Regions from separate parts of the Kitasatospora sp. NPDC028961 genome, predicted to be linked through region 4. Evidence: riboswitches for the same ligand, from Rfam matches in the RefSeq annotation. Region 4 holds a riboswitch; each other region holds the start of a gene.
What was found. A riboswitch is a leader RNA that binds a small molecule or an ion and turns the genes downstream of it on or off. The one in region 4 is predicted to bind cobalamin.

Region 1 (5,007 bases), on a different contig from region 4:
GAACGACCGGAGCCGCCGGCGGGAGCGCGCGCCGCCCGACGAGCCCCGGCGCGTACGCGGTCGCGCGGCCGACCAGGGCCGCCACCGCCCGCCGGGGAATGGGCGGGGCGGAGGCCGTGTTGGACCCGGTGAAAACGACTTCCATTTCGGTGGAGGCCGTTTCCCGACCGCCCACCCCTCGGAGGAGGAGAACCATGGCCCGCAGCGAACTGCGCCCCGTCGTCAAGCTCAGGTCCACGGCCGAGACCGGCTTCACCTATGTGACCCGCAAGAACCGCCGCACCGACGCCGACCGGCTGGTGCTGCGCAAGTACGACCCGGTCGCGCGCCGGCACGTCGACTTCCGCGAGGAGCGCTGACCTCCCCCGTGGGCCCGGCAGGACCCGCGGACCACGGCGAGGCGGCGCCCACCCGAACGGACCGGGTGGGCCCCGCCTCGTGACACCGCGGTGCCGCGGGCCGTCGGGGCCGACTACGTGGTGACCCCGGCGGCCTCGTCGGCCGCCGCCCCCTGGGCGGGCACCCCGTCGGCCGGTACCACCGGCTTCGGGCTCCAGCGCTGTTCGACGCCGGCGAGGCGCCAGTAGGCGATCGCCGCCCCCCAGACCACCACGAACAGCCCGACGATCGCGTAGCCGACGTTGTCCAGCGAGATGTCCGCGATCCAGCCGCTGACCGGGTCGGTGAGGTCCAGCTTCTCGTGCAGCACGGCGACCAGCTCGATGGTGCCGATGATGAACGCCACCGCGATCGACAGCCCGGTGATGGTCAGGTTGTAGTACACCTTGCGCACCGGGTTGGAGAACGCCCACTGGTACGCGAAGTTCATGAACGTCCCGTCCAGCGTGTCGAACAGGCTCATCCCGGACGCGAACAGCAGCGGCAGGCAGACGATCGCGTACCAGGGCAGCCCGGCGGCCGCGCCGGAGCCGGCCATCACCATCAGGGTCACCTCGGTCGCGGTGTCGAAGCCGAGACCGAGCACCATGCCGACCGGGAACATCTGGCCGGGCCGGGTGATCGAGCGGGTCGCCCGGTTCAGCACCCGGGCCATCAGACCGCGCGAGTTGAGGTGCTCCTCCAGCTCGGCCTCGTCGAACCGACCGGCCCGCATCGACCGGAACACCTTGAGGATGCCGAACAGCGCCGCCAGGTTGAGCGCGCCGATCAGGTAGAGGAAGACACCGGACGCGGAGGTGCCGACCACGCCGAGCCACTGGTGCGTGGTGGACTCGTCGTCCATCAGCGTGCTGGCCAGCTGGGCGCCGCCCGCCACCAGGGCGGCCATCAGGACCACCATCGAGGAGTGGCCGAGCGCGAACCAGAAGCCCACCGAGACGGGCCGCTTGCCGTCCGCCATGAGCTTGCGGGTGGTGTTGTCGATCACCGCGATGTGGTCGGCGTCGAAGGCGTGCCGCATGCCGAGGGTGTAGGCGGTGATGCCCAGGCCCACCCCGAAGACCTGGGTACCGACCTCGTACTTCTCCGGGGCGACCAGGAAGATCAGCGTCCCGAACGCCACTACGTGCATGGCCAGGATCACCCCCATCAACCCGGCCGTGCGGAGGGTGTCCTCGCGCCGCCAGCGGAAGCTCGGCAGGGCGGAGGACGCCGCGGGAACAGCGGCGGTTTCGGGCAGGGTCATCTTCGGATCACGCTCCAGCACCTCGTGGAAAGACGTTCGTGAGATGCCGTGGCCGGTCTCCTGGCTGACGGGGCTTCCGGATCCGCCTTCCCAGGCGCGCGAGGCGCCCAGTGGCGTCGTGGATACGGACGACTCCCCCGATCACAGTGGCGAGGGCCGCTCCGGACTCCGGACCCTGAGGGTCCGTCACCGGTCTTCCCGAACACCACGGCGGGCAACACCGTAGGGGGCCGCACCTCACCCTTGCAAGGCTGCGCACCTGCGCAGGTGTCCAGGATCACAGCCACGGGCTGCAACAATGTCCGCATGCATCTCGTACCGGCCGACCGCGCGGGCCACCGCACCATCGACGGGCACCGGGTCTGCGAGGCCATCGCCGCGATCGGCGACCCCGGGCACGTCCGGTCCTGGGCCGAGCGGTTCTCGCTGCTCGCCGACCCGGGGCGGCTCGCCCTGCTGCTCGCCCTGCACCGGGCCGGGCCGCTCGCCGTCACCGACCTGGCCGTCGCCACCGGCATGCGCGACCCGGCCGTCTCGCAGGCGCTGCGGCTGCTGCGCACCGCGGGTGTGGTCACCGGCGACAAGGACGGCCGCGTGGTGCGCTACCGGCTCGTGGACGAGGCCCTGCGCCCCCTCCTCGACGAGTGCGCCGCCGCGGACCACCACGAGCACGGCGAGCCCGCCACCGGGAGCGACGCCACCGGCGGCGAGCCCTCCGCACCCCGGGCCGCCGCGGCCGGCTGACCGGCTCCCGGCCGACCGGCTCCGCCCGCGGAACACCGACCCGGCGCCCCGGGCCGTCGCGCCCGGGGCCCGCCTCACCCCTCCCGCACCCCCTCCCGCACCAGCTGTTCGAAGCGCTCCAGCGAGCGCCGGGCCAGCGGGTCCGTCGCGGGCCGCAGGGCCCGGTCGAGCAGGCCCGCGCCGGGGAGCCGGAACGCGCCGAGGAAGGCGAAGCGGGTGCCTCCGGCCTCGGGGCGGGCCGCCATCCCGCCCAGCAGGAAGCGGCTGCGCATCAGGCACCACCCGGGCGTCAGCTCGACGTCGAAACGGGCCCGCAGCCGGGTGTGGCCGGTCACCAGCGCCTCGGTGCGACCGCCCGCCGGGCTCCCGGCCACGCGGACCGACCGGATGTCCGGCAGCCAGCGCGGGAGCCCCTCCTCCAGGTCGGCCGCGGCCGCCCAGACCCGCTCGAACGGCGCGTCGAGCAGCGCCTCCCGGACGGCGGCGCCGGGGGTGACGGCGGCGATCACATGCAGCCGGCGAACCGGGTCGAAGGCCGCCGTCGGCCAGGGAATCGGTGCGCTCACTGCTGCCACGCCCTTCGAAAGCCGAGCCGGGCCCGGGAGAGCCGGGACTTCACGGTGCCGGGGGCCACGCCCAGCAGTTCTGCGGTGGACCGCTCGTCGAGCCCCTCCAGGTCGCGCAGCACCAGCACGGCGCGGTGCTCCGGCGTCAGCCGGGCGAGGACGTCCTGGATGTCGGTGGCCAGCTGCGGGTCGCCGGGGCGGGGCAGCTCGGAGAGGTCGGCCGGGACGCAGCGGGCGACCCGCCGGACGTGCCGGACGGCCTCCCGCACGGCGATCGAGCGGACCCAGCCGAACAGCGCGGCCGGGTCCTGGAGCTGGCCCAGCTTGCGGAAGACGGCGATCAGCGCCTCCTGCGTCGCGTCGGGGCCGTCGTCCAGCGCGATCGGACCGCAGAGCCGGCGGACATAGGGCGCGACCAGCTCCAGCAGCTCGCTGACGGCCAGCTGGTCGCCGCGCTGGGCGGCACGGACCAGGCCGGCGAGCCGGTCGGCGGTTCGGGTGTCGGGACCATCCACACCCGCATCAGAGGCGCCGGACCGGCCGGACGTTCCCTCCCTCCCCCGACTTCCCGCTGTGACGCTCGTCACGGGAACGTCCGGCCGGGCGGGCCGCTCCTGCGGGGTGACCCACCGTCGGAACCCCCGGAGGACCACCGTGAACCGTCGCCGTACCGCCGCCCTCGCCGTCGCCGGCCTGCTCGCCGCCGACGCCCTGCTGCACGTCTACTGGGCCACCGGCCGCACCTGGCCGGCCGCCGACCCGGCGTCACTCTCCCGGGCGGTGCTCAACGCCGAGGTGCCGTTCACCCCGCCGGTCGTCCTGCCGCTCGCGGCGCTGTTGTTCTCCGGCTCGGCCCTGGTGCTCGCCCGCGGCGGCCTGTTGGACGGCGCGGCCCGCCGGCTGCCGGCGGTGGCACTGCGCTGGGGGCCGCGCGCGGTGGCCGCCGGACTGCTCGCCCGCGGGCTGGCCGGGCTGCTCTGGGCCACCGGGGTCGGCGTCGACACCGGCTCGGCCTTCTACCGGCTCAACCTGGCGTTCTACACCCCGCTCTGCCTGGCCGCCGCGGCCGCCGCCCTGGCGGTCGCCCGTACCGGGGCGGACGGCTGACCGCGCCCCTCCCCCGGCAGCCCCGCGACCGCCCGCGGTGCTGCCCGGGCGGCGCCGGGCAGCCGGCGCCGCCTCAGGCCCGCTGGCAGGTGGGGCACCAGAAGAGGTTGCGCGCGGCGTGCGCCTCGGTCCGGACCTCGGTGCCGCAGACCAGGCAGGGCATGCCGGCCCGGCGGTAGACGTAGACCTCGCCGCCGTGGTCGTCCACCCGCGGCGGGCGGCCCATCGCCTCGGGGGTGTGCTCGGGGCGGACGGTGTCGATCCGCCCCGCGCCGACGCCCTCGCGCATCAGCGCGACCAGGTCGGCCCAGACGGCGTCCCACTCGGCCCGGCCGAGGTCGCGCCCGGCCCGGTGCGGGTCGATGCCGTGCCGGAACAGCACCTCGGCGCGGTAGACGTTGCCCACGCCGGCCAGCACCTTCTGGTCCATCAGCAGTGCCGCGATCGTCGTCCGGCTGCCGGATATCCGCCGCCAGGCCGGCTCCGGATCGGCGTCGGCCCGCAGCGGGTCGGGGCCGAGGCGCGCCGCGACGGCGGCCTTCTCGGCATCGGTGATCAGCGCACAGGTGTTGGGACCGCGCAGATCGGCGTAGGCGTCGTCGTTCGCCAGGCGCAGCCGGACCAGGCCGACCGGCTCGGGCGCGGGGCCCTCGCCGAAGGCGAACCCACCGTAGAGGCCGAGGTGGATGTGCACCCAGGCCTCGTCCTCGAAGCCGAGGAAGAGGTGCTTGCCGATGGCCTCCGCCCCGGTCAGCACCTGCCCGTCGACCAGCTTCGCGCCGTCCGCGAACCGGCCCTGCGGGCTGCTCGCACGGACCGGGCGGCCGCCGAAGGCCCTGGCGTTCTCGGCGGCGAGGCGGTGGATGATGTGGCCTTCCGGCACGGGCGTCAGCTCCCCCGGGTGTGCGACAGGATGCCCCCATCATCGCAGCCCGCACCGACAGG
Region 2 (5,007 bases), on a different contig from region 4:
GGCGGGCGCCTCGCAGGCTCCGGCGGGCCGCTTGCAGGCTCCGGCGGGCCCCGGCGGGAACGCCACCACCCGCCCGGTGCGCGGGAATTCGCTGGTGCGGACGGCACCGACCCTGATAGCAATGTGACATGCTACACAACTCCAAAGTCGCCCTCCGGGCCAGACACGAGGCCGACGTCCCCGTGCTGCAGGCCGAGCTGTACGACGACGTCGCCACCCGCTCCCGGGCCGACTCCCGGCCCTGGCAGCCCGTTCCACCGGGTGCCGCCGGGTCCCCGTACGCGGTCGCCGCCCCCTCGGACGAGGCCGCCTGCTTCTCCGTCACCACCCTCCCCTCGGGCGACCTCGCCGGCGAGGCCCTCCTCTGGGGCATCGACACCCACAACCGCACCGCCCATCTCGGCCTCGCCCTGCGCCCCGCCCTCCGCGGCCGGGGCCTGGCCCGCGAGGTCGTCGCACTGCTGTGCCACTACGGCTTCACCGTCCGCGGCCTGCACCGCCTCCAGATCGACACCCTCGCCGAGAACCTGCCGATGATCGCCGCCGCGACCCGCGCCGGCTTCACCCTCGAAGGCACCCTGCGCCGCTCCGCCTGGGCCTACGGCGCCCACCGCGACGAGGTCGTGCTCGGCCTGCTCGCCGAGGAGTGGACCGCCCCGGCCGACGTGGCCTCCGACCGGGTCTGACCCGCCCCCGAGGCCCGGATGCGGACGGGGGCAGAGCTGCGACGGTTCCGGCGTGGGCCGCGCCCGGCCGGGCGGACGGCGGCCGGGCAGCGCGCTGGAGGAGTCGACGATGGACCGGCACCTGTCGGGCACGGCCGCCGTGGTGACCGGGGCGGGCAAGGGCATCGGCCTCGCCGTCACCCGGGCCCTCGCCGCCGAGGGCGTCAGCGTGCCGGCCGCCTCCCGGACCGTGACCGAGGACCTCGCCGCGCTCGGCCGCACGACCGACGTCCCACCGCTCCAGGTGGACCTCACCGCCGCGGACGGCCCGGAGCGGGCGGTCGCCGAGGGGTCGCTGATCGTGCCGCACCGGGCCCGCCCGGCGCGGCAGGATCAGCAGCCCGGGCGGCGGGCCCCGAGGCCGGACCGGGGTGGGCGGCGGGCCGGGGGCCGGCCCGCCGCCCGCCCCGGCGCGGTGTCAGCCGCCCAGTTCGGCGCGGACCAGCCTGGCCGCCTCGACCAGGTGCTCCAGCGAGGCCCGGGTCTCCGTCCAACCGCGGGTCTTCAGGCCGCAGTCGGGGTTGACCCAGAGCCGCTCGGCCGGGATCGCGGCCAGCCCGGCGCGGAGCAGCGAGGCCGCCTCCTCGGTACTCGGCACCCGGGGCGAGTGGATGTCGTAGACACCGGGGCCGACCTCGCGCGGGTAGCCCGCCCCGGCCAGCTCGTGGGCGACCTCCATGTGCGAGCGGGCCGCCTCCAGGGAGATCACGTCGGCGTCGAGCTCGTCGATGGCCGTCATGATCGCGCCGAACTCGGCGTAGCACATGTGGGTGTGGATCTGGGTGTCGGCGCGGACCCCGGAGGTGGAGAGCCGGAAGGACTCGGTGGCCCACTCCAGGTAGGCGGCCCGGTCGGCGGACCGCAGCGGCAGGGACTCGCGCAGCGCCGGCTCGTCGACCTGGATGACGGCGGCGCCGGCGGCCTCCAGGTCGGTGACCTCGTCGCGCAGGGCGAGCGCGACCTGCCGGGCGGTGTCGCCGGCCGGCTGGTCGTCCCGGACGAAGGACCAGGCGAGCATGGTCACCGGTCCGGTGAGCATGCCCTTGACCGGACGGTCCGTCAGTTCGGCCGCGTAGCGGTACCAGTCGACGGTCATCGGGTGCGGGCGGGAGATGTCCCCGGCCAGCACCGGCGGCCGGACGTAGCGGGTGCCGTAGGACTGCACCCAGCCGTGCCGGGTGGCCAGGTAGCCGGTCAGCTGCTCGGCGAAGTACTGCACCATGTCGTTGCGCTCGGGCTCGCCGTGGACGAGCACGTCGAGGCCGGCCTTCTCCTGGTAGGCGATCACCTCGCGGACCTCGGCCCGCATCCGGTCCCGGTAGGTGCCGTCGTCGATGCGGCCGGCGCGCAGGTCGGCGCGGGCGGTGCGCAGTTCGGTGGTCTGCGGGAAGGAGCCGATGGTGGTGGTCGGCAGCAGCGGCAGACCGAGCCGGGCCCGCTGCGCCTCGGCGCGCTCGGGGTAGGCCGGGGCGCGGCGGGCGTCCTCGGGGGCGGTGGCGGCGACCCGGGCCCGGACGGCCGGGTCGCGGGTCAGCGCGGAGCCGGCACGGGAGGCCAGGTCGGCCCGGTTGGCGGCCAGTTGGGCCGCGATGGTGTCGGTGCCGTGGGCCAGGCCGCGGGCCAGGATGGCGACCTCGGTGGTCTTCTGACGGGCGAAGGCGAGCCAGCGGGCGACCTGCGGGTCGAGGTCGCGCTCCAGGTCGGCGTCGAGCGGGACGTGCAGCAGCGAGCAGGACGGTGCGACGTCGACCCGGTCCGCCAGGCCGAGCAGCGTGCCGAGGGTGGCGAGGGACTTCTCCAGGTTGTTGATCCAGATGTTGCGGCCGTCCACCACGCCCGCGACCAGGCGCTTGCCGGGCACTCCGCCGACGGCGGCGAGGTCGTCGAGGTTGGCGGCGCCGGGGCCGGTGAAGTCCAGGCCGATGCCCTCGATCGGGGCCTTGGCCAGGACGGGCAGGGCCTCCCCGAGCCGGTCGAAGTAGCTGGTGACCAGCAGTTGCGGGCGGTCGGTGAGCGCACCGAGTTCGCGGTAGACGCGGGTGGCGGCGTTCAGTTCGGCCGGGGTGCGGTCCTGGACGAGCGCGGGCTCGTCCAGCTGGACCCAGTCGGCGCCGGCCGCCCGCAGGTCGGCGAGGAGTTCGGCGTAGACGGGCAGCAGCCGGTCCAGCAGGGTGACCGGCCGGAAGTCGGCGGCCACGCCGGGGGCGGGCTTGGCGAGCAGCAGGTAGGTCAGCGGTCCGACCAGCACGGGCCGGGGGCGGTGGCCGAGGCCGAGCGCCTCACGGAGCTCGGATACCGGCTTGGCGGAGTTCGCGGCGAAGACCGTGTCCGGACCCAACTCCGGTACGAGATAGTGGTAGTTGGTGTCGAACCACTTGGTCATCTCCAGCGGTGCGACGTCCTGGGTGCCGCGCGCCATGGCGAAGTAGCCGTCCAGCGGGTCGGTGTCGACGGCGGCGCGGTGGCGGGCCGGGATCGCGCCGACCGCGACCGTGGTGTCCAGGACGTGGTCGTAGAGCGAGAAGTCGCCGGTGGGGACTTCGGTGATGCCCGCGTCCGCCAGCTGCCGCCAGTTGGCGCGGCGCAGGACGGCGGCGGTGGCGTGCAGGGCGGCGGCGTCGACGCGGCCCGCCCAGTACCCCTCGACGGCCTTCTTCAGCTCCCGGTCGGCACCCTGCCTCGGGTAGCCGTACACGGTGGCCTGCGGGGTGGTGGAACTCGGTGACACGGAACTCTCCTTCGCGAGTCGCGCTGCGATCCCGGGAGAGCACGACGGCGTGGAGGTACGGCAGTGGGGGCACGGCACCGGGGTGGGCCCGCCCGCTCCGCCGACCCGCCCTCGAGGTCACCGAGATCACCGCGTGCGGGGTGCACGCGGGCAGTGGCAGGTCTTCGGACTCGCGGGCACGTCCGCCTGGCTTCCAGGCCGGACACCTACTGGCCGTCGCTTCCCGGGCCCGGCTGGGCCCAGTGCATGTGACGGCGGTCGTTCCCACTCACCGCTGCGGGGCAGTCCCGGATTCCCACCGGGTTCCCTCTTGCGACGCCGTGGCTGGAGGACACGGCGAACCGACTGCACCGCCCACCCTAGGCCCATCACCGGCGGCGCGTCAGTGATTGTCCGGATCGCGGATGGCCGGAACGGCCCCGGCGGCCCCCGGCCGCCCGGGCAGTTCAGGTGGTGGTCGAGGCGGTGGTCGAGGACGAGCGCGTCAACAAGGACGTGCTGGTCACCCTGGCCGAGGTGCTCGCCGCCGCGCACGCCGTGCCGGCTACCCCCCGGCGGAGCCCGAACATGACGGACCGTCATGGCGACGGCCGAAAGGCCGGGTCAAGGGCGCGTGCATGACGTCACAGCGCCCCCGGACCGGTCGTCCGCGGCCCACCCGGCGGTTCGCCCGGGACCGGCCGCGCCCGGCGGACGGGCAGCCGCGCGGCACAATCACTGTCATGCGGCACATCTTCCTCATCGGCATCGGGGCGGGCGATCCCGACCACCTCACCCTGCAGGCGGTCAAGGCCCTCGCCCGCACCGACGTCTTCTTCATCCTCGACAAGAACGAGGAACGGCAGGACCTCATCCGGCTGCGCCGGCAGCTGCTGACCGAGCACGGCCGCCCGGGCCACCGCGTCATCGAGGTCGCGGACGCCGAGCGGGACCGCGCCACCCCGGCGTACACCGCGGCCGTGGACGACTGGCGCACCCGCCGGGCCGATCTGGTCGAGCGGCTGGTCGCCGACCACCTCGGCCCGGAGGAGACCGGCGCGTTCCTGGTCTGGGGCGACCCGAGCCTCTACGACAGCGTCATCGCCGTGATCGACGAGGTCCTGGCCCGCGGCGGCGCCACCTTCGGGTACGAGGTGGTCCCGGGCATCAGCAGCGTCTCGGCGCTCGCCGCCCGGCACCGCACCACCCTGACCCGGGTCGGCCGCCCGCTGCAGATCACCACCGGCCGCCGCCTCGCCGAGGGCTACCCCGAGCAGGTGGACGACGTGGTGGTGATGCTGGACGGGCGGGCCGCGTTCACCGGGATCGACCCCGAGGGGCTGGAGATCTTCTACGGCGCCTACCTGGGCACCCCGGACGAGATCCTCGTCGCCGGCCCCCTCGCCGAAACCGCCCCCCGGATCCGCGCGCTCCGCGACGAGGCCCGCGAACGCAAGGGGTGGATCATGGACACCTACCTCCTCCGCCGCTCCGGGAGCTGACCCAGACCCGCCCCCGGGCCGACCGGCCCGGGGCCCGGGCGATCCGGGGCCTCAGCGGGAACTGGTTGAAGGC
Region 3 (5,007 bases), on a different contig from region 4:
ACGCGTACGCGTACATCGAGCTCAGCTTGCCGATGGTGGGCGCCGCCATGAAGAGGTTCAGCGACTGGCTCTGGTCGATGTACGGCATCCGGGCGGCGGCCAGGTCGATCAGCGCGCGCTGGGGCAGCTCCCAGGCCGTGCGGTACAGCGAACGGACCTCGGCGGGCAGCCAGTTGAGGTCCTGGACGGAGCCGTTGGCGTCGCGCAGCGCGTCCCGGGTCTGCTGGTCCCAGACGCCGAGCTCCTTCAGCTCGCGCACCAGGTACGGGTTGACCTGGAGGAACTCGCCGGAGAGGGTCTCGCGCTTGAACAGGTTGGAGACCTGCGGCTCGATGCACTCGTACACACCGGCGATCGAGGCGATCGTGGCGGTGGGGGCGATGGCGAGCAGCAGCGAGTTGCGCAGACCGGTCTCGGCGATCCGGGCGCGCAGCGCCTCCCAGCGGCCGGCCCAGTGCGGCGCGGCCGAACCGAAGTGGTCGATGTGCAGCTCGCCGCGGGCGGCGCGGGTCTCGCCGTAGGCCTCGTGGCGGCCCAGCTGCTCGGCCAGGTCGGCGGAACGCTCGTACGCGGTGAGCATGATGCGCTCGGCGATGAGGGTGGAGAGGGCCTTCGCCTCGGCGGAGTCGAAGTCCAGGCGGAGCTGGAAGAAGACGTCCTGGAGGCCCATCACGCCGAGGCCGACCGGGCGCCAGCGCGAGTTGGACGCGCCGGCCTCGGGGGTCGGGTAGAAGTTGATGTCCACCACGCGGTCGAGGAAGGTGACGGCGGTGCGGACGGTGGCGTCCAGGCGGTCCCAGTCCATCGCGTTCAGCAGGTCGGCGGCGGTGGCACCGGGGGCGACGTGGGCGCCGAGGTTGACCGAGCCGAGGTTGCAGACGGCGGTCTCGGAGTCGTCCGTGACCTCCAGGATCTCGGTGCAGAGGTTGGAGCTGTGCACCGTGCGGCCGGGCAGCGCGGTCTGGTTGGCGGCGCGGTTGGAGGCGTCCTTGAAGGTCATCCAGCCGTTGCCGGTCTGCGCCAGGGTGCGCATCATCCGGGAGTAGAGGGTCTGCGCCGGGATGGTGCGGACGGCCTTGCCGGCCTGCTCGGCCTTCAGGTACGCCTCGTCGAACTCGGCGCCCCAGAGGTCGACCAGCTCGGGCACGTCGGCGGGGGAGAACAGCGACCAGTCGGCGTTCGCGTTGACGCGGCGCATGAACTCGTCCGGGATCCAGTGCGCCAGGTTGAGGTTGTGGGTGCGGCGCGCCTCCTCACCGGTGTTGTCGCGCAGCTCCAGGAACTCCTCGATGTCCGCGTGCCAGGTCTCCAGGTAGACGCAGGCCGCGCCCTTGCGGCGGCCGCCCTGGTTGACCGCGGCGACCGAGGAGTCGAGGGTGCGCAGGAACGGGACGATGCCGTTGGACTTGCCGTTGGTGCCCCGGATCAGGCTGCCGCGCGAGCGGATCCGCGAGTAGGACAGGCCGATGCCGCCGGCGTGCTTGGAGAGGCGGGCGATCTGGGCGTACCGGGAGTAGATCGAGTCCAGGTTGTCCAGCGGCGAGTCCAGCAGGTAGCAGCTCGACATCTGCGGGTGCTTGGTGCCGGAGTTGAAGAGCGTCGGCGAGGAGGTCAGGTACTCCAGCCGGCTCATCAGGCCGTACAGCTCGGAGACCTCGCGCACCGACTGCTCGTTGTCGCCGACCGCCAGACCACAGGCGACGCGGAGCAGGAACTGCTGCGGGGTCTCGACGACCTTGCGGGTGATCGGGTGGCGCAGCAGGTACCGGGACTGCACGGTGCGCAGGCCGAAGTACTCGAAGCGGCCGTCGCCCGCGGGGTCGATCAGCGCGTTCAGGGCGGTGGCGTGCTTGGCGACGAAGTCGGCGGTGGAGTCGCCGATCAGGCCCTCGGCGTGGCCGACCGCGATCGAGTCCGAGAAGGTGACCGAACCCTGGCTCACCGCCTCGTCGACGATCTCCAGCGCGAGCAGTCGCGCGGCGAGCTTCGAGTACTGCGGGTCCTCGGCGATCATCGACGCTGCGGCGTCCACGGCCAGCCCGCGCAGCTCGGCGAAGTCCGAGCCGGCGTGGCGGCCGCGCAGCGCGGCGGCGGCGACATGGCCGGGGTCCACCTGGGGGAGGTCGGCGCTGCGGTCGGTCAGCAGCCGGAGCAGTGCGCCACCGGGGTCGGACACCGTCGGGTCGACGGGGGCGGAGCTGGAACCCTGGGCGGGCAGGGTGACTGAGGCAGCGGTGGTCAAGGCGCTCTCTCCTGGCGGCGATCGGCGTCGGCGGTGGCTCGGGCCGGACCGTTCGGGGCAGGGGAGCACGGCGCGCCGGCCCGGAGGCGGCGCGCGACGGTGGCATCCCCGGCCCGCCCGCGAGGCCCGGAAGTGGTGCTGGTGCGAAAGGCCTCTGCGGGGAGGCCAGGCGGCACGCCGTCGGCAGGTATTCGGACTCGCGGGCTCTGTCGGAGCCGCCCGCACACCGCTGCGGGGCAGTCCCGGACTCGCACCGGGTTCCCCTGCGTCGACAGCAGGGATGAGCATACATCTAGTGGTGTCCGCTCGATGCGACCCCACATGTTGTGCGGCGTCGCGTGTCGACGTGATCGCAGGTGGTACCGGCGAGAGGCCTTTCCCGGGCTGTTCCGGGGCCGTTCCGGGGCTGCGGCCGGCCCCCGGCCGCCCGCCGCGGGGGCCGGCGCCGGGGGCCGCCGCAGGGTCGTTCCAGGGCCTTCGCGGACCGCGGCGCAGGGCATCGCCGGGAGTGCCCGGGGCCCGGCCGGTGTTCGGATTCGGAAACGGATCGGCCACCGGGCAGGCCCGCCGTCAGGGGCATGCCCTACGATCTCGGCTCATGAGGGAGCGGAGCCAGCGAGTCGTCGACACCGACGTGATTCGCGGAGCGGCCGCCGAAGGCAGTGAGGGGGGCGCATGAGCGACGGAACGGGCACGCCCGGGGAGTGGAGCGGCCGACCCGGCTCGCCGGGGCAGCAGCCGCCCCCTCCCGCCGGGCCGGGTGGCGCGCAGAACCAGCAGCCGGGCACGCCCGGACAGCCGCCGCAGGGCCCGCCGCCCGCGCCGTACCCCGGCGCGCCGCAGCCGGTGCCGCCGGCCCCGGGCGGGTTCGGTCCGCCGCCCGCCTCGTACGGGCCGCCGGTGCCCGCGCCGCAGCCGGTCCAGCCGCCGGTGCCGTCCGTGCCGCAGCCGCCGCAGCAGGTCCAGCCGCCCGTGCCGCAGCCGGTCCCGCAGCAGCCGGCGCCGGTGCAGCCCCAGCCCCCGGTGCACCAGCAGCAGGTCCAGCCGCAGCCGCAGCAGTGGCAGCCGCAGCCCCAGCAGCACCCGCACCCGCACCCCCAGCCCGTGCCGCAGCACGCCGAGCCGGACTGGGCCGCCCTCGCGGACCGGAACGAGGCGGAGGCCAGGCGCAAGGGCCGGACGCGGATCATCGGCGGCGTGGTCACCCTCCTGGTGGTCGGCGGCCTGGTCGCCGGCGGCCTGCTGTTCCTGAACAAGGGCGACGACAAGAAGCCGGTCGCGGATCCCACCGGCGCCGCCACGGCGGCCACCCAGCCGCCGGCGCCCACGGCGTCCGGCAAGGCGTCCCCGACGGCCACCCCGAGCGCCACGCCCGAGGACCCGTCGAAGCCGCTCTGGGAGGCGACCACCGACCCGGCTCCGCAGGACGCGGCGGCGCTCTTCTCGGCGCTCACCGTGACGGTCAACGGCGCCACCTGGAACCGCACCGTGGTCTCGCTCGACTCGCCCTGCTGGGACGGCAACTCCACGGTCGGCGGCCTCGGCAAGGTCCTCGGTGACCAGGGCTGCCGCCAGGTGCTCCGGGCCACCTACGTCTCCGGCGACAGCGCGGTGACGGTCGGCGTCGCGGTCTTCGACCACAAGCAGCAGGCCGAGACCGCGGTGAAGAACTACGTCGGCCACCTCAAGGGCGCCGCGGCCCCCGGCTCGCCGGCGTTCTGCACCACCCCCGGCTGCACCAACACCAAGGGCACCCTGGGCCGGTACGGCTTCTTCACCGTCGAGGGCTCCGCCAAGGGCGGCAACACCGCGGACGCCGCCGCGACCGCGGCCGCCGGGGGCTTCGACGAGCACGTGAAGAACCAGCTCCTCCAACGCACCAAGGCGGCGGGCGGCGCACCGGCCGCCACCCCGGCGGGCTGACGGTCCGCCCGGTTCGGCCCGGTTCCGGCCGGGCCCGCCCCGGTTCGCGCCCGGCGGGTCCGCTCGCCCCGGCCCCGGGGGATGTGGCAGGCTCACCGCCTGTCAGTCGTACACGTGTTCCGGTTGTGACGGCGCAGGCCGGTGCCGGTGAGCATCCGGAGGAGTGTCCGTGGCCATGCCCCGCGCGCTGCGTGCCAAACCGGCCGTGCTGGCCGCGGCCGGCGCGCTGCTCGCCGCCGGCGCGGTGGTGCTGGCCGGCCAGGACGGCCGGGCCGACGGCGACCGCCGGGACGCGCCCGCCCGCAGCACGCTCACCCTGGGCGGCGCCGGGCGCACCCTGGCGCCGGAGGTCGGCCGCGAGCTGCTGGCCCGCGACCCGCAGGCCTCGCCCAACGCGCGGGCCGTCCAGCAGCTCCTCGCCGACCTGGAGAGCGCGGCCCGCGCCGGCCGCTCCGGCGGGACGGTGATCGGCCAGCACGTCGAGGCGCACAACGAGCTCTACAACCCCGAGTACGGGGACTACCGGGGGACCAAGCCGGTCGGCTACTACTACAAGAAGGCCGCCGACATCACCGGCCGGCTGCCCGGCTTCGTCGAGACCGACCTCGGCCCCGGCTACGGCCAGAACGGCTGGGGCGTCGGCAACCCGCGCTCCTACTCGGCGGGCCGCTGGCCGGCCTGCGCGGTCGGCTGGCAGTACACCGACGACGCCGTCGACCTGATGACCGCCGTCTGGTCCGGCCACCCGCGCCCGGAGGACGGCACCTACGGGGCGTCGGGCACCCGGAAGAACTGCGACGGCACCAGCACCGAGCTGCCCGACAACGGCGGCGGCCCGGCCG
Region 4 (5,007 bases):
GCGCCGCCGTCCCGGGCCTCGACCAGGCCGACCAGCAGGGCCTGGCCCCAGGCCTTGCCGGCGGCGCCCACCGTCATGGCGAGCGCGCGGCCCGCGTCGCGGGCGTCCTCGGGGAGCAGCTCGCCGCGCTTGTCGACCTCGGCGAGTTCACCGGCCCAGCGGGCGATGCGGACGGCGTCGATCAGCATCCGACGGGCCAGCGGGGCGAGCTCGGCGGGAGCGGGGAAGCCGTCCGGCACCGGGACCCGGCCACGGCCGGGGGCTGGTGCGGGGCCTCGTCGGCGGGGTACGCCGGAGCCGCCCGGCCTGGCGCCGGCGGGGCGGTGGGCAGTTCCGGGGAGACGGGTCACCGTCGCACCGGAGCCGATCGTCGGCGGGAGCTGGGCATCACGGTCGCGCGGATTCCGAGACGTCACGTCGAGCAGTCTTCCCCTTGTACCGGCCTTCTGTCACATCCGATCGGCCCCGACTCCCGACAGGTGGTCGCAGGGGGTCGACAAGATCGGGCAACAGAGGCCAAACCGCCTGGCCGGATCTGTGTGACGCGGACACGCCAGTCTGGGGAAAGACGGGGCGAACGGGGTGCGGGAAGGGGCCCGAGGGACTGTCCGGAACACGGCTGGGACCGCCCGCGGCGGGCCTCAGAGCAGCGGGGTGAGCCAGCGCCGCAGGTGCTCCTCGTAGCGGTCGGGGTCGGCGTTCCAGAGGCCGGCGTGCTCGCCGCCGGGGACGGCCTGGAGGCCGACCACGTCGGAGCGGCGGTGGGCCAGCCGGGCGGCGGCCTCCCAGGGGGCCAGCGCGTCGTCGGGCCCGTGCAGGAGGAGCGTGGGCACCCGTAGGTCGGTGCCGTCCGCGAGGCGGGCGAAGTCGGCCAGATCCACGCCGGCCCGGCCCTCGGCCGCGAGCGCGCCCAGCTCGGCGGCGGCGCCCCGGTAGCCGGCCCGGGCGGCGCCCCGGCGGGCGGTGGCCGACCAGTCGAGCACGGGCGAGTCCAGCACCAGGCCGCGGATCGAGGAGGCCCAGGCGGAGCGGGCCGCGGTCTGCAGGACCATGGTCGCGCCGAGCGACCAGCCGTACAGGATGACCCGCCCGGCGCCGCTGTCCAGGGCCAGCCGCAGGGCCGCCTCGACGTCGCGCCACTCGGTCTCGCCGAAGTGGCCGAGGCCGTCCGGGGAGGCCGGCGCGCCCTCGTCGCCGCGGTAGGTGACGGCCAGGACGGGCAGCGCGAGCCGGTGCAGGACGGGCATCACCGGGAGGGTCTGCTGCCGGTCGGCGCCGGGGCCGTGCACCAGGATCACCCAGGTGCCCCGCTTGCCGTCCAGCCGCCAGGCGGGCAGTGCGCCCAGCTCGCCCTGGACGGCGGTCTCGGTGTACGGCAGGCCGAGGGCGCTGGTCGGGTCGCCGAGGTGGACGCGGGGCGTGAAGCGGACCGCGGTACCGGGGGCCAGGGTGCCGCGGTCGGCGCGGACCAGCCGGCGGGTGACGCCCCGCTCGTCGGCGTGCAGGATCTCGCCGACCACCGCGTGCCCTCCGTCGCCCCACTCGACGGCCCAGCGGCCGGGGCGGGCGCTCTCGGCGCTGCGGGTGAAGGTGGCCCGTCCGGCGGCGAGGGTCAGCACCACGACGGGGCCGGCGGCCCGCTCACGGCCGACCGCCGGGCGGACCATCCGCTCGGAGGCCCTCCGGCCGATCAGCAGGACGGCGGCCCCGGTGCCGACGGCGGCGGCCGCCACGGCGGCTGCGGTTCCCCAACGCATATCGCTCCCCGCTCTGTTGGTCGCGGACTGGGCAGTCTGCCCACCAGTCCACTCGCGGGGGCGCCACCCGGCCACCGGACGCGGCCGTCCGGGTCACGGCGGCGGGGGGCTTGGCCGGGTCACCGCAGCGCGGGAAGCGGCTGCGGGTCGGCCCTCTGGTCATGGCGGCACGGGAAGCGGCAGAGGGAGAGGGCAGGGAGGGGGAGGCGCCGCGCGGGGGCGGCGTGGTACCGGCCCGTCAGACCGGGATCTCGGTCTCCAGGCGCTCCAGCAGCTCCCAGAACCGCTCGCCGAGCGGCCGGGCCGCCGCCGCGCGGGTGTCCGCCGCCGGGGCCGGGGAGCCCCAGCTGCCGGCGCCCCAGTGGGAGGTGACCTGGTACTCGTTCTGCAGCGCCGTCAGCACGGCGGTGAGGTCGCCCTCGTGCACCGGCACGATCCGGCCGATCGGCCGGAGCTGCGCCTGCCAGCGGCCGTCCACGCACTGCCGCAGCCGGCGGTCCAGCTCCTCCGCCCGGCCGGTCACCGCGACCAGCTCGCGCAGGGTCGTGCCGAGCACCTGGGCCAGCGCGTAGGTCTGCTCCTGGTCGCCGTCCCACTGACCGGTCGCCTCGGCCCGCTGGTACCGGTCCAGTGCGAGGCCGATCCGGTGGGCCGCGCTCTCCTGGTTGAGCTCCCGGGCGACCCGGAAGTCCCGCAGCCGGGCCGGGCGGACGCCCATCAGCTGGGCCGGCGGGCACCAGAGCGCCCGGGCCAGGGCGATGAACTCGTCCTCGGCGGGGCGCAGCTCGCCGCTCTCCCAGCCGAGCACGTGGGAGGGCAGCAGCCGGACGCCGTGCGCGGCCATGCCCTCGACCACCTGCTCGGGGGTCAGCCCGAGGCCGGCGCGGTGCGCGCGGGCGGCCGCGGGCGAGAAGGGCACCGGGGGCACGGCGGGTGGCTGTCTGCGTCGCATGGCCCGACGGTAGGGGGTGGTCCGGCCGCCCCCCAGCCGCCGAACACACGAAGCGGGCCCGGAGGCTCCTCCGGGCGACTGGACGATCGCACAGGCTGTCATGCCCCTGCGGGGGGTGCCGATCGGAGGTAGTGACGGGGTCGGGCGGCCGGGCTCCGCTGTGACCAACCCCTCCGTGACCTTGGTTGACGCACGGTTCGGCCGCGTGATGGGATCCTTCAGCCAAACGGAGGCATGCAGAGGAAGCCGGTGCGAGTCCGGCGCGGTCCCGCCACTGTCACCGGGGAGCACACTCGGAGTCCCTCCTCCGCCGGCCACGGCGCCGGAGGGGGCCCATCGCGGCGGGCCGTCAGAAGCCGCCGCCGGGGCCGGGAGTGCGTTCGACCCGGAAGCCAGGAGACTCTCGCCCCCGGTACGTCGATCCAGGGCGCGGACCCTGAGTGAGGACACGCACGCGATGCAGGCTGCCCCGACCTTCCGAGCCCTCTGCTGTCCACCGTGCGCCCGCTGACCCGCGCCGCCGCCTTCGCCCTGGGGGCCGCGGCCGGGTACCTCGCCGACGCCCGCTTCGCCGACCCGCGCCGCGGCCACCCGGTGGCCGTCTTCGGCGGCGCGGCCGGCCGGCTGGAGCGGCGGATCTGGCGGGACGACCGCGCCGTCGGAACGGCTTTCACGGCGCTCTGCGTGGGCACCGTCGCGGCCGGCGCGCTGGCGGCCGACCGCACCCTGGGCCGCCGGCCGCTCGGGCGGGCCGCGCTGGCCGCCGCCGCGACCTGGACGGTGCTCGGCGGCACCTCGCTCACCCGCGAGGCCCGCACGATCGGACGCTCGCTCGCCGCGCACGACCTCGCGGCGGCGCGGCAGCGGCTGCCGCACCTGTGCGGGCGGGACCCGAGCGCCCTCGACGAGGGGCAGATCGCCCGCGCGGTGGTCGAGTCGGTCGCCGAGAACACCGCCGACGCCGTGGTCAACGCGCTCGTCTGGGGCGCCCTCGCGGGCACGCCCGGGCTGCTGGCGTTCCGCGCGGTCAACACCCTGGACGCGATGGTCGGCCACCGCTCGCCGCGCCACGCCCGGTTCGGCTGGGCCTCGGCGCGGCTGGACGACGTGGCGGGCTGGCCGGGCGCGCGGCTGACCGCGCTGCTGACCGTCGCCGCCGCGCCCGAGCCCCGGACGGCCTGGCGGGTCTGGCGCCGGGACGGCTCCGCCCACCCCAGCCCCAACGCGGGCCAGGCCGAGTCGGCCTTCGCCGGCGCGGTCGGCGTGCGGCTCGGCGGCACCCTGCGGTACGGCGCCCGGGTCGAGCACCGGCCGGTACTGGGCGGCGAGCTGCGACCGGTGACGGTGGACGACATCGAGCGCGCCTGCCGGCTCTCCCGCCGGGTGGGACTGCTCGCACTGGGTACGACCGTCGCCGGGCACGCCGTCGTGCAGGCACTCAAGGCGGGGACGAGAAGGGGGAGCGCATGAGCAACGCACTGCTGGTCGCCGGGACGACCTCGGACGCCGGCAAGAGCGTGGTCACCGCGGGCATCTGCCGCTGGCTGGCCCGTCAGGGCGTCGCCGTGGCGCCGTTCAAGGCGCAGAACATGTCGCTGAACTCCTTCGTCACCGCCGACGGTGCCGAGATCGGCCGCGCCCAGGCGATGCAGGCCCAGGCGGCCCGGGTGGAGCCCGAGGCGGCGATGAACCCGGTGCTGCTGAAGCCCGGCGCGGACGGCCGCAGCCAGGTGGTGCTGCTCGGCCGGGCGGTCGCCGAGGTCGGCGCGCTGGACTACCGCGACCGCAAGCCCGTCCTGCTGGAGCGAGCGCTGGAGTGCCTGGCCGACCTGCGCCGGCGCTACGACGTGGTGGTCTGCGAGGGCGCCGGATCGCCCGCCGAGATCAACCTGCGGGACCGGGACATCGCCAACATGGGCCTGGCCACCGCCGCCGGCCTGCCGGTCGTGGTGGTCGGCGACATCGACCGCGGCGGCGTGTTCGCCGCGATGTACGGGACGCTGGCGCTGCTGTCGGAGCAGGACCAGCGCCATGTGGCGGGCTGGTTCGTCAACAAGTTCCGCGGCGACGCGCGGCTGCTGGCGCCCGGGCTGGAGATGCTGCGCCAGCTGACCGGCCGTCCGGTGCTGGGCACCCTGCCGATGCTGTCCGGGCTCTGGCTGGACGCCGAGGACTCCCTGGACCTGACCACCGTGGTGGACCGCGCCGAGGGGCGCGGGCCGCTCGGCGCCGACGTGCTGCGGGTGGCCGTGGTGCGCTTCCCCCGGCTGTCCAACTTCACCGACGTGGACGCGCTGG

Region 1: another riboswitch for cobalamin. It lies ahead of nicT (Nickel transporter NicT); the one in region 4 lies ahead of ACZ4UX_RS18550 (cobalamin biosynthesis protein).
Region 2: another riboswitch for cobalamin. It lies ahead of metE (5-methyltetrahydropteroyltriglutamate--homocysteine S-methyltransferase); the one in region 4 lies ahead of ACZ4UX_RS18550 (cobalamin biosynthesis protein).
Region 3: another riboswitch for cobalamin. It lies ahead of ACZ4UX_RS12865 (ribonucleoside-diphosphate reductase subunit alpha); the one in region 4 lies ahead of ACZ4UX_RS18550 (cobalamin biosynthesis protein).

Annotation. Positions count from the first base shown of each region.
Region 1 covers NZ_JBVHVO010000040.1:9,249-14,255, reverse strand. Annotated here, with positions in the region: gene rpmG (50S ribosomal protein L33) at 195-359, shown strand; gene nicT (Nickel transporter NicT) at 473-1,645, opposite strand; cobalamin riboswitch at 1,679-1,870, opposite strand; partial or broken gene ACZ4UX_RS35185 (ArsR/SmtB family transcription factor) at 1,952-2,290, shown strand; gene ACZ4UX_RS35180 (SRPBCC family protein) at 2,464-2,955, opposite strand; gene ACZ4UX_RS35175 (RNA polymerase sigma factor) at 2,952-3,470, opposite strand; gene ACZ4UX_RS35170 (DUF3995 domain-containing protein) at 3,610-4,062, shown strand; gene ACZ4UX_RS35165 (Fpg/Nei family DNA glycosylase) at 4,136-4,945, opposite strand.
Region 2 covers NZ_JBVHVO010000034.1:21,794-26,800, forward strand. Annotated here, with positions in the region: gene ACZ4UX_RS33470 (GNAT family N-acetyltransferase) at 129-686, shown strand; gene metE (5-methyltetrahydropteroyltriglutamate--homocysteine S-methyltransferase) at 1,144-3,453, opposite strand; cobalamin riboswitch at 3,592-3,815, opposite strand; gene ACZ4UX_RS33480 (hypothetical protein) at 3,904-4,074, shown strand; gene cobF (precorrin-6A synthase (deacetylating)) at 4,176-4,934, shown strand; gene ACZ4UX_RS33490 (CopD family protein) at 4,897-5,007, opposite strand, start outside.
Region 3 covers NZ_JBVHVO010000005.1:108,962-113,968, forward strand. Annotated here, with positions in the region: gene ACZ4UX_RS12865 (ribonucleoside-diphosphate reductase subunit alpha) at 1-2,218, opposite strand, end outside; cobalamin riboswitch at 2,408-2,534, opposite strand; gene ACZ4UX_RS12870 (hypothetical protein) at 2,918-4,165, shown strand; gene ACZ4UX_RS12875 (glycoside hydrolase family 26 protein) at 4,341-5,007, shown strand, end outside.
Region 4 covers NZ_JBVHVO010000009.1:78,134-83,140, forward strand. Annotated here, with positions in the region: gene ACZ4UX_RS18535 (hypothetical protein) at 1-239, opposite strand, end outside; gene ACZ4UX_RS18540 (alpha/beta hydrolase family protein) at 642-1,757, opposite strand; gene ACZ4UX_RS18545 (helix-turn-helix domain-containing protein) at 1,996-2,709, opposite strand; cobalamin riboswitch at 2,922-3,114, shown strand; gene ACZ4UX_RS18550 (cobalamin biosynthesis protein) at 3,208-4,179, shown strand; gene ACZ4UX_RS18555 (cobyric acid synthase) at 4,176-5,007, shown strand, end outside.